Regions from separate parts of the Exiguobacterium sp. UBA7533 genome, predicted to be linked through region 1. Evidence: riboswitches for the same ligand, from Rfam matches in the RefSeq annotation. Region 1 holds a riboswitch; each other region holds the start of a gene.
What was found. A riboswitch is a leader RNA that binds a small molecule or an ion and turns the genes downstream of it on or off. The one in region 1 is predicted to bind S-adenosylmethionine.
Positions count from the first base shown of each region.

Region 2: another riboswitch for S-adenosylmethionine. It lies ahead of B2U10_RS14085 (Na+/H+ antiporter NhaC family protein); the one in region 1 lies ahead of msrA (peptide-methionine (S)-S-oxide reductase MsrA).
Region 3: another riboswitch for S-adenosylmethionine. It lies ahead of B2U10_RS15155 (methionine ABC transporter ATP-binding protein); the one in region 1 lies ahead of msrA (peptide-methionine (S)-S-oxide reductase MsrA).

Region 1 is NZ_DLMP01000002.1:243,802-247,544, reverse strand. It holds gene B2U10_RS05355 (putative quinol monooxygenase) at 1-125, opposite strand, end outside; gene B2U10_RS05350 (M20 metallopeptidase family protein) at 203-1,381, shown strand; SAM riboswitch class I at 1,444-1,547, shown strand; gene msrA (peptide-methionine (S)-S-oxide reductase MsrA) at 1,642-2,172, shown strand; gene B2U10_RS05340 (DMT family transporter) at 2,249-2,731, opposite strand; gene B2U10_RS05335 (Crp/Fnr family transcriptional regulator) at 2,744-3,412, opposite strand; gene B2U10_RS05330 (DMT family transporter) at 3,428-3,743, opposite strand, start outside.
Region 2 is NZ_DLMP01000014.1:221,566-225,308, forward strand. It holds gene B2U10_RS14075 (aldo/keto reductase) at 1-281, opposite strand, end outside; gene B2U10_RS14080 (hypothetical protein) at 441-644, shown strand; gene B2U10_RS14085 (Na+/H+ antiporter NhaC family protein) at 684-1,994, opposite strand; SAM riboswitch class I at 2,076-2,180, opposite strand; gene B2U10_RS14090 (metal ABC transporter solute-binding protein, Zn/Mn family) at 2,250-3,263, opposite strand; gene B2U10_RS14095 (alpha/beta hydrolase) at 3,433-3,743, shown strand, end outside.
Region 3 is NZ_DLMP01000018.1:131,002-134,744, forward strand. It holds gene B2U10_RS15145 (MetQ/NlpA family ABC transporter substrate-binding protein) at 1-344, opposite strand, end outside; gene B2U10_RS15150 (methionine ABC transporter permease) at 364-1,014, opposite strand; gene B2U10_RS15155 (methionine ABC transporter ATP-binding protein) at 1,004-2,032, opposite strand; SAM riboswitch class I at 2,119-2,222, opposite strand; SAM riboswitch class I at 2,472-2,573, shown strand; gene B2U10_RS15160 (alpha/beta hydrolase) at 2,641-3,399, shown strand; gene B2U10_RS15165 (thymidine kinase) at 3,483-3,743, opposite strand, start outside.

The DNA of each region.
Region 1 (3,743 bases):
AAGGAATAACGTAAGCATCCTTCTTCTTTTTGTGAAGCATGATAGACCGTTTGTAGAATCGGGAAGACTTGATCCGCAAGTCCAGCTTTGATTGTAAGTACAGCATTGACGACGATTTCTCCCATGTTACATTATCCCCTTTCGTGATTACCTGTATCTGTACCCATTTTCACGAAAAGACACACGTCAAAGGAGCTTGAACATGCAAACTCAACTTTTTGAAGCACTCGAACAATTCGAACCGACGATGATCGCGTTACGTCGTGATTTTCATCGACACCCGGAACTCTCTTTCCAGGAAGTCCGCACACCAGAACGAATTGCAAACTTTTACGCGGAGCAGGGCATCCCTCATCAAACAGCCGTCGGAGGTCGTGGTGTCGTCGCGACGATCGAAGGCAAACAGCCTGGTCCGACGATTGCGGTCCGTGCCGATTTTGATGCTTTACCACTTCAAGAAGAGACGACGCTTGCCTTCCGGTCGATCCATCCCGGTGTCATGCATGCATGTGGACACGATGGTCATACGGCGATCGTGATGGCCCTTGCTGCTACACTCTATCCGTTACGCGATCAATTGCAAGGAACGATTCGGATCATCCACCAGCATGGAGAAGAGGTCTTTCCCGGTGGAGCAATCCAAATGATCGAAGCCGGCGTCCTCGAAGGGGTCGATGCAATTTTCGCGACACATCTCGAAAATGATTTACCGGTTGGCACGATCGGGTTCCGGGAAGGACATACATTGTGTGCGATCGACGAATTCGAAATCATCGTCCATGGTCAAGGTGGTCATGCCCAGGCACCGCATAAAACAAAAGATGCTCTCGTCGCTGGAGCGCAACTCGTCTGCAACTTACAACATCTCGTTAGTCGACGGGTTGATCCGTTTGAGCCGGCTGTTCTCGCAATCGGTTCTTTCCATGCAGGAACAGCACCAAATATCGTTACGGGTGAGGCACGCATTGTCGGGGAAATCCGAACGTTCAATGAGACACTTCGGCATCAGCTCCGGCAAGAAGTCGATCTTGTCGCTAAGACGACGTGTGCCGGCATCGGTGCTTCGTATTCGATTGACTTCACGACTGGTTACCCGGCGCTCTGGAATCACCCGGATGAGACAAAACTCGTTCAGGAAGCTGCTGCTTTCTTACCGGAAGCATCCGTCCGGGCACTCACACCAATGATGGCTGCAGATGACTTCGCGCATTATCTAACACATGTCCCGGGAAGTTATTTCTTTACTGGCTCCGGATATACGGACGGTCGTGTCAACTATCCACAGCATCATCCGCAGTACGAAATCAACGAACAAGCGTTGTTGATCGGTGCGAAGACACTCGGAGCGACGGTTTTACGTGCCTTAAATTCTAAGGATTGACTTTATTTCTTTGTGAATGGTATCATCACAACAATGATAACGAATGACATCAACTTCATATACCCTTATCAAGAGTGGACCGAGAGATCTGGATCGATGACGTCCCAGCAACCTGCGCATAGCAAGGTGCTACGACCAGCAAAGCGAAAGCTTTGGTTGATAAAAAGCGGCGACTCCTTTTGCAACCAAGCGAAGGAGTCGTTTTCGTTTTCTCGCTGTCAGACATACAATGGGGATTTCCCACGGAGAGGAAGAGACAGATGGAAAAAGCAACATTTGCAGGTGGATGTTTTTGGTGCATGGTGACACCGTTTGAAGAATTACCAGGAATCGAGGGAATCGTATCAGGTTACATGGGCGGACACGTCGACAATCCGACATACGAGCAAGTCAAAACAGGAACGACGGGACATCTCGAAGTCGTCCAAATCACGTTTGATCCGAGCCTATTCCCGTACGAGCGTCTGCTCGAACTCTACTGGCCACAAACGGATCCGACGGATGCAGAAGGTCAATTCCAAGATCGCGGCACGCAGTACGCACCAGCGATCTTCTATCATACGGATGCACAGCACGAAGCAGCGATCGCTTCCCGTGACGCCCTTGCTGCAAGCAATCGTTTCAAACAACCGATCGTGACGCGGATTGATGCCGCTTCTGAATTTTATCCAGCGGAAGAGTACCATCAAGACTTCCATAAGAAAAATCCAGAACACTATAAAAAAGATCGTGCTGCTTCTGGTCGCGATGCTTTCATCGAGCAGGAATGGAAAGATACGACGACGGTCTGATTCAAAAAAATGTATATAAAAACAGGTCAGTAAACGTTAGTTTGCTGACCTGTTTCATTGTTATGGAAAAAGTAAGTCATGAAACACGTTCTAGTTGATCCTTTGCCTGTTGTTCCGGTGCCACGACTTGATACCGTTTCAAGACGAAGATGCCACACACCATGACAGCGAGACCGATGAGCTGACCAAACGATAAATCGATTTGCGGCAAACCGAACCAACCGAACGTATCGACAGCGAGGGCAAAGCTTAACTGCGAAATCAGAACGACAGAGATCGCGACGGACGGACCAAGCAATTGAATTCCACGCATGACACAAAAGACGACGCCAACACCTACGAGTCCACCGAACCAATAGAGTGGCGATACGTTTTGAATCTGTCCGATTGTTCCACCACGAAACAGAACATACGTGACACTTGCTCCGATGAAGCCGACGAAGAAAACCAGCGTCGTCGTCGCCCATGCGCCGAATGCATCACTCATCCGAGCATTCAATACCGTCTGCAAACTGATTAACATTCCAGCCAATACGGCACACACAATGCCTATTATCATGTTCGTTCCTCCTTACTCATAGCTGTTACCGTTCGCTTTCTCGCGAATCCGTTCCAAATCGACGATGATGATCTTGCCACGTCGTCGAACAAGGATCTCTTCCTCACACAACTTCGTGATGATCCGGTTAAGGTGACGATAACTCGTTCCAAGCCAGTCAGCGACGTCATGTAGATTCGACGTCCGCATCTCCTGATAAAACAAACTGTCACTAGCTTCGGACGCAATCGATAATAAGTAGCCTGCAAATCGCTCCTCGACCGTATAGAGTACGTGGTGCGACGCTGATTTCGAATCGGCATACCACTTCGCTGTAATTGTTCGTAGTAAAAATTGCAGAAAGACATTCGTCGTATTGTGCTCGCGTAAAATCGCATACGGCACGCTCAACACATCGACATCGGTCACCGCCTCAACTGTATTCAACACTTCTCGTTCATTGATGAACTCGGCGTCACCAATCACTGTCAGTGGTGTTTTGAATCGTAAAATCCGTTGTTTCCCTTCTGACGAAGCAGCAGAAATCTTGACCTTGCCTGCGACGATGAAGTACATCCGGTCGATTGTTGCACCGGTCGTACAGAGGAGTTCTCCTTTTCGGAAGGTTTCTTCACGCAACCAAGCGCGCGTCTCTTCCGTTAAAATCGTATCCAGTCCATATTGTTGGATGACGGTTTCCATGTTCGTTCCCTCCCTTTAGGCAAGTGAGAAAATCGCAACTCCTGCAAGCATGAGACCCACACCAACCCACTGACCACGATTTCCTTGTTTTTTTAAGACACCGAACCATCCTTTTAAATCAATCAGAAAGGCACATAAAATCTGCGCGACGAGTAACAAACACATCGCCCATGTCATGCCGAGTTTTTGGATCGCTGTGAGTTCCGTTACGACGACTAGCACGCCAATCAAACCACCGCTCGCATAAATCCACGGTAACTGACGGAATCCGCCGATTTTCCGATCTCGTACGAAGCTATAAATGACTAAACAACCCATCAGACCAACAAAG
Region 2 (3,743 bases), on a different contig from region 1:
TCGAGCGATTCTGCGAATGCTTCCTTCGTCCGACCGGCACGAATATCATCGTTCCAGACTTTCGACGTTAAGAAGAGATCCTCACGTTTCACGCCGCTTTCTTTGATTCCTTTTGCGACACCGCGCTCGTTTTTATAGACAGCAGCTGTATCGATATGACGATAGCCGACACGTAGTGCTTCAGCAACAGCAGCGGGTGCTTCTGTTTCTTCGTCTACTTGCCAGACACCGAATCCGATTTGGGGAATCGTAATACCGTTTGAAAGTTTTGCGTATTGCATGTGTTACTCCTCCTCATAAAACGTAGTTTAGATTTGCTCGTTTAGTTTAGCACGAACGAACGAAACCGTCCGTTTCCATGCTCATGGAGGAATAGAATAGGTTAAAATAAAAGAGAATTCATCACATCTGACCGTATGTCAGAAAGAGGGGGAGAAAGGATGGCTCAAAAGAATAAAAAGCTATCAAAGGGAGCTTGGCTTAGTATTAGTGCCTTGTTAGTCACGCAAGCAGTTAGCCTATTTTTCAGTGCACGAAAATCAGGACGTAACCCGTGGGTATGGGGAGGCGCGGGACTCCTTCAGTTTCCACTTCCAGCAATCGCGTATTTGATTTTAGAACGACAAGCGAAGCAGAAAAAATAATGAAACAGGTCCGATCACCATGATCGGACCTGTCGTTGGTTAAGAAGAGATTTTTTCCTGTTGAGCAACTGATTTTTTCGGACGTGGGAAACCAAAGATGATGGCAATCGATCCACAGACGAAGAGCAGGAACGGATAGAACAGATACGGAATCAGTTCTGGTGAAGCTGTCTTCGTCAACTCTGCTGCGATCAGCAGTTGTGCCCCATACGGAATGATGCCTTGAATACCACAAGAGAAGATATCAAGAATACTCGCTGATTTCTTGCGGTCGATTTCATACGTATCAGCGATTTCAGCCGCGAGTGGTCCAGCGACGAGAATCGAGATCGTATTGTTCGCCGTTGCGAGGTTCGTCGCACTGACGAGTGCTGCCATACTGAATTCAGCACCGCGACGCTGTGAAATCTTGCGCGTCAACGTCTCTTTCAAGTAGGCGATTCCGCCATTGAACGTGATCAAACTGACGAGACCACCCATGAGGAGTGTCAAGATTGAAATTTCTGCCATGCCCATCATTCCTTCAGACATCGAAAGGACGAACCCACTTAAGCCAAAGCTACCGTCGATCATACCGATGATGCCAGTGAGTAATGTGCCACCGACGAGAACAAGAATGACATTGACACCAAATAGTGCAAGGACGATGACGGCGAGATACGGAATTAATTTGTAGAACTCGAATGCTTTAGCTGCTGCCGCATCGCCAGAACCAGAAACGAACGCGAGTAAGATGACCGTTAAGACGGCAGCCGGGAGAACGATCATGAAGTTCGTCCGGAATTTATCGCGCATGTTCGTTTTTTGTGTCCGAACGGCAGCGATTGTCGTATCCGAGATGAACGACAAGTTATCACCGAACATCGAACCACCAACGACTGACGCTGCTGCGATCGCAACGTTGATACCTGTTGCTTCATGAATACCGAAGGCAATCGGTGCGAGAGCGGCAATCGTTCCTGTCGAGGTACCCATTGCCATCGAGATGAATGCTGCGATAACAAATATCCCACTCATCAGGAGTGAAGGAGGTAAGAACGTCAAAGCAGCATTGACAGTTGCTTCGATTGCGCCGATCGCTTCCGCTGTTCCAGAGAACGCACCGGCTAATAAGAAAATGAAGACCATGATCATGATATCAGGATTTCCGGCACCGGTTGCGATTCGTTCAACCGTTTGATTAATCGATCCTTTCGTCGTGATTGCAGCAAAGATCAACGCGATCAAAGCGGCGATCAGAATCGGAAATTTGTAAAAATCGTCATAGAAGATACCGGCTCCGATGAAGAGGACCAGGAATACGACGAGCGGAAGCAGTGCCCATTTGTTAGGCGTAATCGTTTCTTTCATTGTTGATACCTCATTTCTCAAAGATACAAAAAAAGACCCCTTCGCAAGAAAGAAGGAGGTCTTTATGAAATAAAGACGCTCTTCTTATCTCTCAAGCTTTCGCTTGCTGGATTTGGCACAGTACGAATCAAATCGTCCGCTGCCGAAACATCATTGGGCCAGTCCCTCCGTTTCTCGCGATAAAAAGAAGTCATTCAATTGTTGTAAAACACGTTTCTTACCGTACCGCATTGAGTAACGCGTGTCAACTGTACTTTACTGAAGTGCCTGTTTTAACGTCTGGACGTTTTCTTCCATCAACTTAAAATACGAGCTGTTTTGCTGCGATTTCATCACCGACTCGAGGTTATGGATCGTCACGGATTTAGCTCCGATTTCTTTTTGGATGACACGCGCAACCTTTGGTGAAACCGTTTCTTCGAACGCGACGTATTTCAAATCATGCATCCGCGCTTCTTTCACTAAAGCAGCCAGTTGTTTTTGTGACGGTTCATCGGAAGGGGAAATTCCGGCGATTGGAAGCTGCGTGAACCCGTATCGTTCGGCGAGGTAACCGTAAGCTGCATGTGTGACGAGAAGTTCTTTTTTCGATCCGTCAGCAACGGCTTGCTTGAACTCTTTATCGAGTGCGTCAGCTTGCTGATCGAACGCTTTCAAGTTTTTTTCGAATGTTGCTTTGTCTTTTGGTACTTCTTTTGATAAGGCGACTGTGATAGAACGTGCCATTGCTTTGGCGTTGACAGGATCAAGCCAGACGTGTGGATCGTATTTTCCATGATCGTGTTCTTCCTCTTCGTGCGCATGTTCATCAGTTGCGTGATCATCGTGCCCTGCTTCTTCGTGCGCATGCTCTTCTTCTGTATGTCCCTCTTCTTCATGTGCGTGAAGCGTAGCATCCGATTCCAGCAAAGTGACATCCTTACTCGTCTCGACGAACCGGACGTCCGTGCCTTTTAGACTCTCTTGGATTTTTTTTGAATAGGGTTCAAGTGTCGTACCCGTCAAAAGGAAAAGGTCACCTTTGGCAATCTCAGTGAGTTGCTTTGACGTCGGTTCATAGGAGTGCGGATCTGCTCCAGGTGGGACGATCATCTTGACGTTGACTTGATTACCACCGATTTCACGGGCAATGGCAGCTGTTGCGAACGTCGATGTATAGATTTCCGTCTTTTTATCATCTGAAGTCGATGAATCGGTGTTTGATCCACAAGCTGCGAGGATACTTGCGCTCGCGAATGCGACCGTTAAAGCAGGAATGATATTTTTCATTATATGTTACCTCCGTTATTAAAACGTAATTATTCCGATTTGGACTTTTTCACTATAGCGGAACGTTTGAGAAGCGTCAAGTACGAATACCGAGACGTTCGACTTCTTTTAAAACGGGGTAAAAGGATAATAAAGTGAAGGAATTGGTACGTCTTTTGGAGGTGATCAAGTGAAACGTGAAACTGCATGGCTAATGGGGGGAGCTGCATTACTAACGACGGCAGCTGCGGGAGCAAGTATCTGGAATAATTACGGTGCATTACTTCGGTGGACTGAACCCGCCTTGCCAATCACAGAAAAACAACTCGCACCGCGGACACTCACTTACAAACAAGTGGGAGACCGTACCTTACAACTCGATCTCTATTATCCGCCGGGGGAAGGACCGTTTCCGGTCGCGATCTACGCGCACGGTGGCGCATTCGTTCGTGGAGAGCGCGAGGATCTGTTCTGTTTTAGCCCGATCGTTGATCGCCTGCT
Region 3 (3,743 bases), on a different contig from region 1:
TATTTATCCGAGTAGATCCCCATTGGTGCAATGACGGTCGTCGCAATCGGCGACAGCTTCAACTTATGTTCCTTCTTGAAGGCGTTGAAGTAGGAAATCGTCTGGAAAGCATTGGCGTCGATCTCACCCTCAGCCAGTGCCATGTTCGGCTGGACATAATCGGAGAACTTGACGAGCTCGATTTTGATGCCTTCCTTTTCCGCTTTTTTCGCGACGTAATCCCACACTTGAGTGTCTGAACCGCTGACCCCGAGCTTGATCGTCTTTTCTTCTTCTCCTGATGCTGAGCACCCGGCAAATAAAATCGTCGTTAATGTTGCTCCAATCGCTACTGCTTTTTTCATGGCTGAATCGCTCCCTTGATTAATGTCTTCTGATTTTTCGTGCGACGATGTTGCCTGTCGTCTGTAAGCCTTGGACTAAGATAACGAGAATCCCGACCGTGATGATCATGACTTTCGTGTCGAACCGTTGATAACCGTACGTAATTGCTAAGTCACCCAGTCCACCGCCACCGATAGCACCTGCCATCGCTGATGCCCCGATCAAGCCGACTGTTGCAATCGTTAAATTAAGGATTAGGGAACCGAGTGCTTCCGGCAGAAGGAAGCGGAAAATCGTTTGGAATGGCGTCGCCCCCATCGCTTCTGCTGCCTCAAGGACACCTTTGTCGACTTCAAGTAAGGAACTCTCGATCAGCCGTGCCATATACGGGGCGGCATAAAAGACGAGTGGAACGATGGCGGCTTCTGTTCCGATCGACGTCTGGACGATCAACCGTGTCAACGGGATGATCGCAACAAGTAAGATGATGAACGGAATTGAACGGAAGATATTGACTATACTGTTGAAAAATGTGAACAGCGGGACGTTCTCGAGCAATGCCCCTTTCCGGGTGACGACGAGTAGAATGCCGAGTGGTAAGCCGATCAAGGTCGAGAATAAGAGTGAGACGGATACCATCGTCATCGTCTGCAGGAATGCCGTCCAGATATCACTGTAGTTAACTAGCATCAGCAAGCACCTCCTCGACGGTCACCTGTGCCTGATCGATGTACTGTAAGGCTCGTTTCACTTCAGCCGTCTCACCGATCAGTTCAACAAGTAATGTACCGAACGGTGTTTCCTGCAACTCCGTGATGCTACCGTGCAGGATGTTGACATCGACGTCGAAGCGTTTTGCGACTTGCGACAAGAGTGGTTGTCCGGTGTGGTGTCCGAGAAAATGAATCTTATAGATCGGATGCGCATTCCGTGACTCGATCAACTGACGAATTGATGCTGGAATTTCATCATGCATGACGGAGCGGACGAAGTTTTTCGCTGTCTCGGTCTGCGGATTTGAAAAGACATCAAAGACTGTTCCTGACTCGATCAGCTTCCCAGCTTCGATGACGGCGACCCGGTCACAAATCTCCCGGATGACACCCATCTCATGGGTGATCAAGAGAATCGTAATCCCGTATTCCGCATTGATGCGTTTTAATAACTGGAGGATATGATGTGTCGTCTGAGGATCGAGTGCTGACGTCGCTTCGTCACATAAGAGGACGGATGGTTGCGTCGCTAGTGCCCGGGCGATGCCGACACGTTGCTTTTGTCCGCCGGATAATTGATCCGGATAATGATCCGCCTTGTCTGCGAGATCGACGAATTCGAGCAATTCCGTCACCCGGCGACGAATCTCGTCTTTCTTGACACCTGCGAGAACGAGTGGTTTCGCAACGTTCGTAAAGACCGTGTTCGCATTCAATAGATTGAAGTGTTGAAAGATCATCCCGATCCGCTGTTTCGCTTGACGTAATTTTTTGGGTGATAGTTGTGTTAAATCTTCCCCGTCGACCGTCACTGTTCCTGACGTCGGTCGTTCTAACAGGTTGACGCAGCGGAGCAATGAACTTTTTCCGGCACCGCTAAAGCCGATGACACCGAAGATTTCGCCTTTCTCGATCGTCAGGTCGACACCGTCGAGTGCTGCGATCGTCTGATCCTTCGTGACGTACGTTTTTTTGACTTGATGAAATGCAATCATTCCGCTTTCCCCCTTCATTCAACAAAAAAGGTCCCTTCTTGAGAAACAAGAAGAGACCTGGATCCGCGCAGTGGCAGAATCCACTCCACTCATCTCTCAGACATCTGTCTGATGGAATTGGCACAGTGCTCACAATGAGTCTGTTGCCGAGGTTTCGTAGGGCCAGTCCCTCCACCTCTCTGGATAAGTATTGCGGTATGAAATTCGTATGTGTGTTGTTGCGTTGTTGCTTATGTCGTAAAACTAATTTTTACATTACGGGTCGAACCTTTAAAAGTCAACCAACTTTGCAAAAATAATCCATTTGTCGCATATCGATTGAGTCATAAGTTATGAGTTAGCTGAAAGAACAAATCACGATTCGTCCAGAACGATTTGACAAGGCATTTTCGGTCGTGCTACCATCGTTTCAATGATTAATCCGACAATTCCAATATGATATTTATCAAGAGTGAACGAGAGACCTGGCTCTATGACTTCACGGCAACCTGCAATCTGTAAGGTGCTCCGACCAGCAAAGCGCGGCTTTGGATGATACGGTGAAAAACTCGTGGGCGTCCAAGCAGTGACGTTGACGAGTTTTTTTCACGAATGGAGGAAAAATAGTAATGATGAACTATCCTGTATTGACTGGTGCTGAAGCATTTTATCTTCAAGGTGGACCGATCGGCATTTTAATCTGTCATGGTTTTAATGCGACCCCGCAAAGTGTTCGGGACGTCGGTGAGGCATTTGCTGCTAAAGGATTCACTGTCTATGCTCCACGTTTGCGTGGTCACGGGACGAACGTCCGTGAGTTCGAACAATCGACTGCTCGATGTTGGAAGCAGAGCCTGCAAGACGGCTATGCACGTTTACAAGAAACATGCGATCAAGTCTTCGTCATCGGTCAATCGATGGGCGCGACGCTCGCACTATCGCTCGCCGCTGACGGGATTCCATTTTCAGGCATCATTACGATCAATGCCGCTCTCTCCGTTCCGTCTTATGAAGCACTGTCGTTTGAAGATGGTCCACAATACCTACCTGAAGGGGCACCGGATATCAAACGGTCTGCTTTCGAAATCATCTATGACCTCGTTCCGAGTCGTTGTGCATTCGAACTCGTCCGCTTGATGGATGAGACGAAAGGACGCCTTGGATCGATCCTTCTACCGACATTGATTCTTTACTCGGCGACCGATCACGTCGTTCCGCCGTCGAGCTCGGATTACCTGCATCAGCATATCGGGACGAATGATAAACGAATCTACTGTCTCCTTAACTCGTACCACGTCGCGACCCTCGATCATGATCAGGATTTGATCGTGCGTGAGACGATTCGTTTCATCGAACGCTCGAGTCGTTTCTCACAGGAAACGGGATAATAAAAAAAACAGCTATTCGTCTTCACTTAGAAGCGAACAGCTGTTACATCAAAGGACGACCATCATCGGTTCGTCTTTTTTGTTTATCCTTTTTGGTGCTGCATCGTTTGGAGCGGCTTCGGCTTTCCTGGCACTTCATGGCAGTGGCGGCACCGTGGCTCATACGATTCTGAAGCGCCGACTAAAATGATCGGATCATCATAGTTCGCTGGTTTTCCATCAATCAAACGTTGTGTCCGGGAAGCCGGATCGCCACATGAGAGACAGATCGCCTGAAGTTTCGTCACAAATTCTGCGCGCGCCAGTAATTCTGGCATCTTGCCAAATGGCTCTGCCCGGAAATC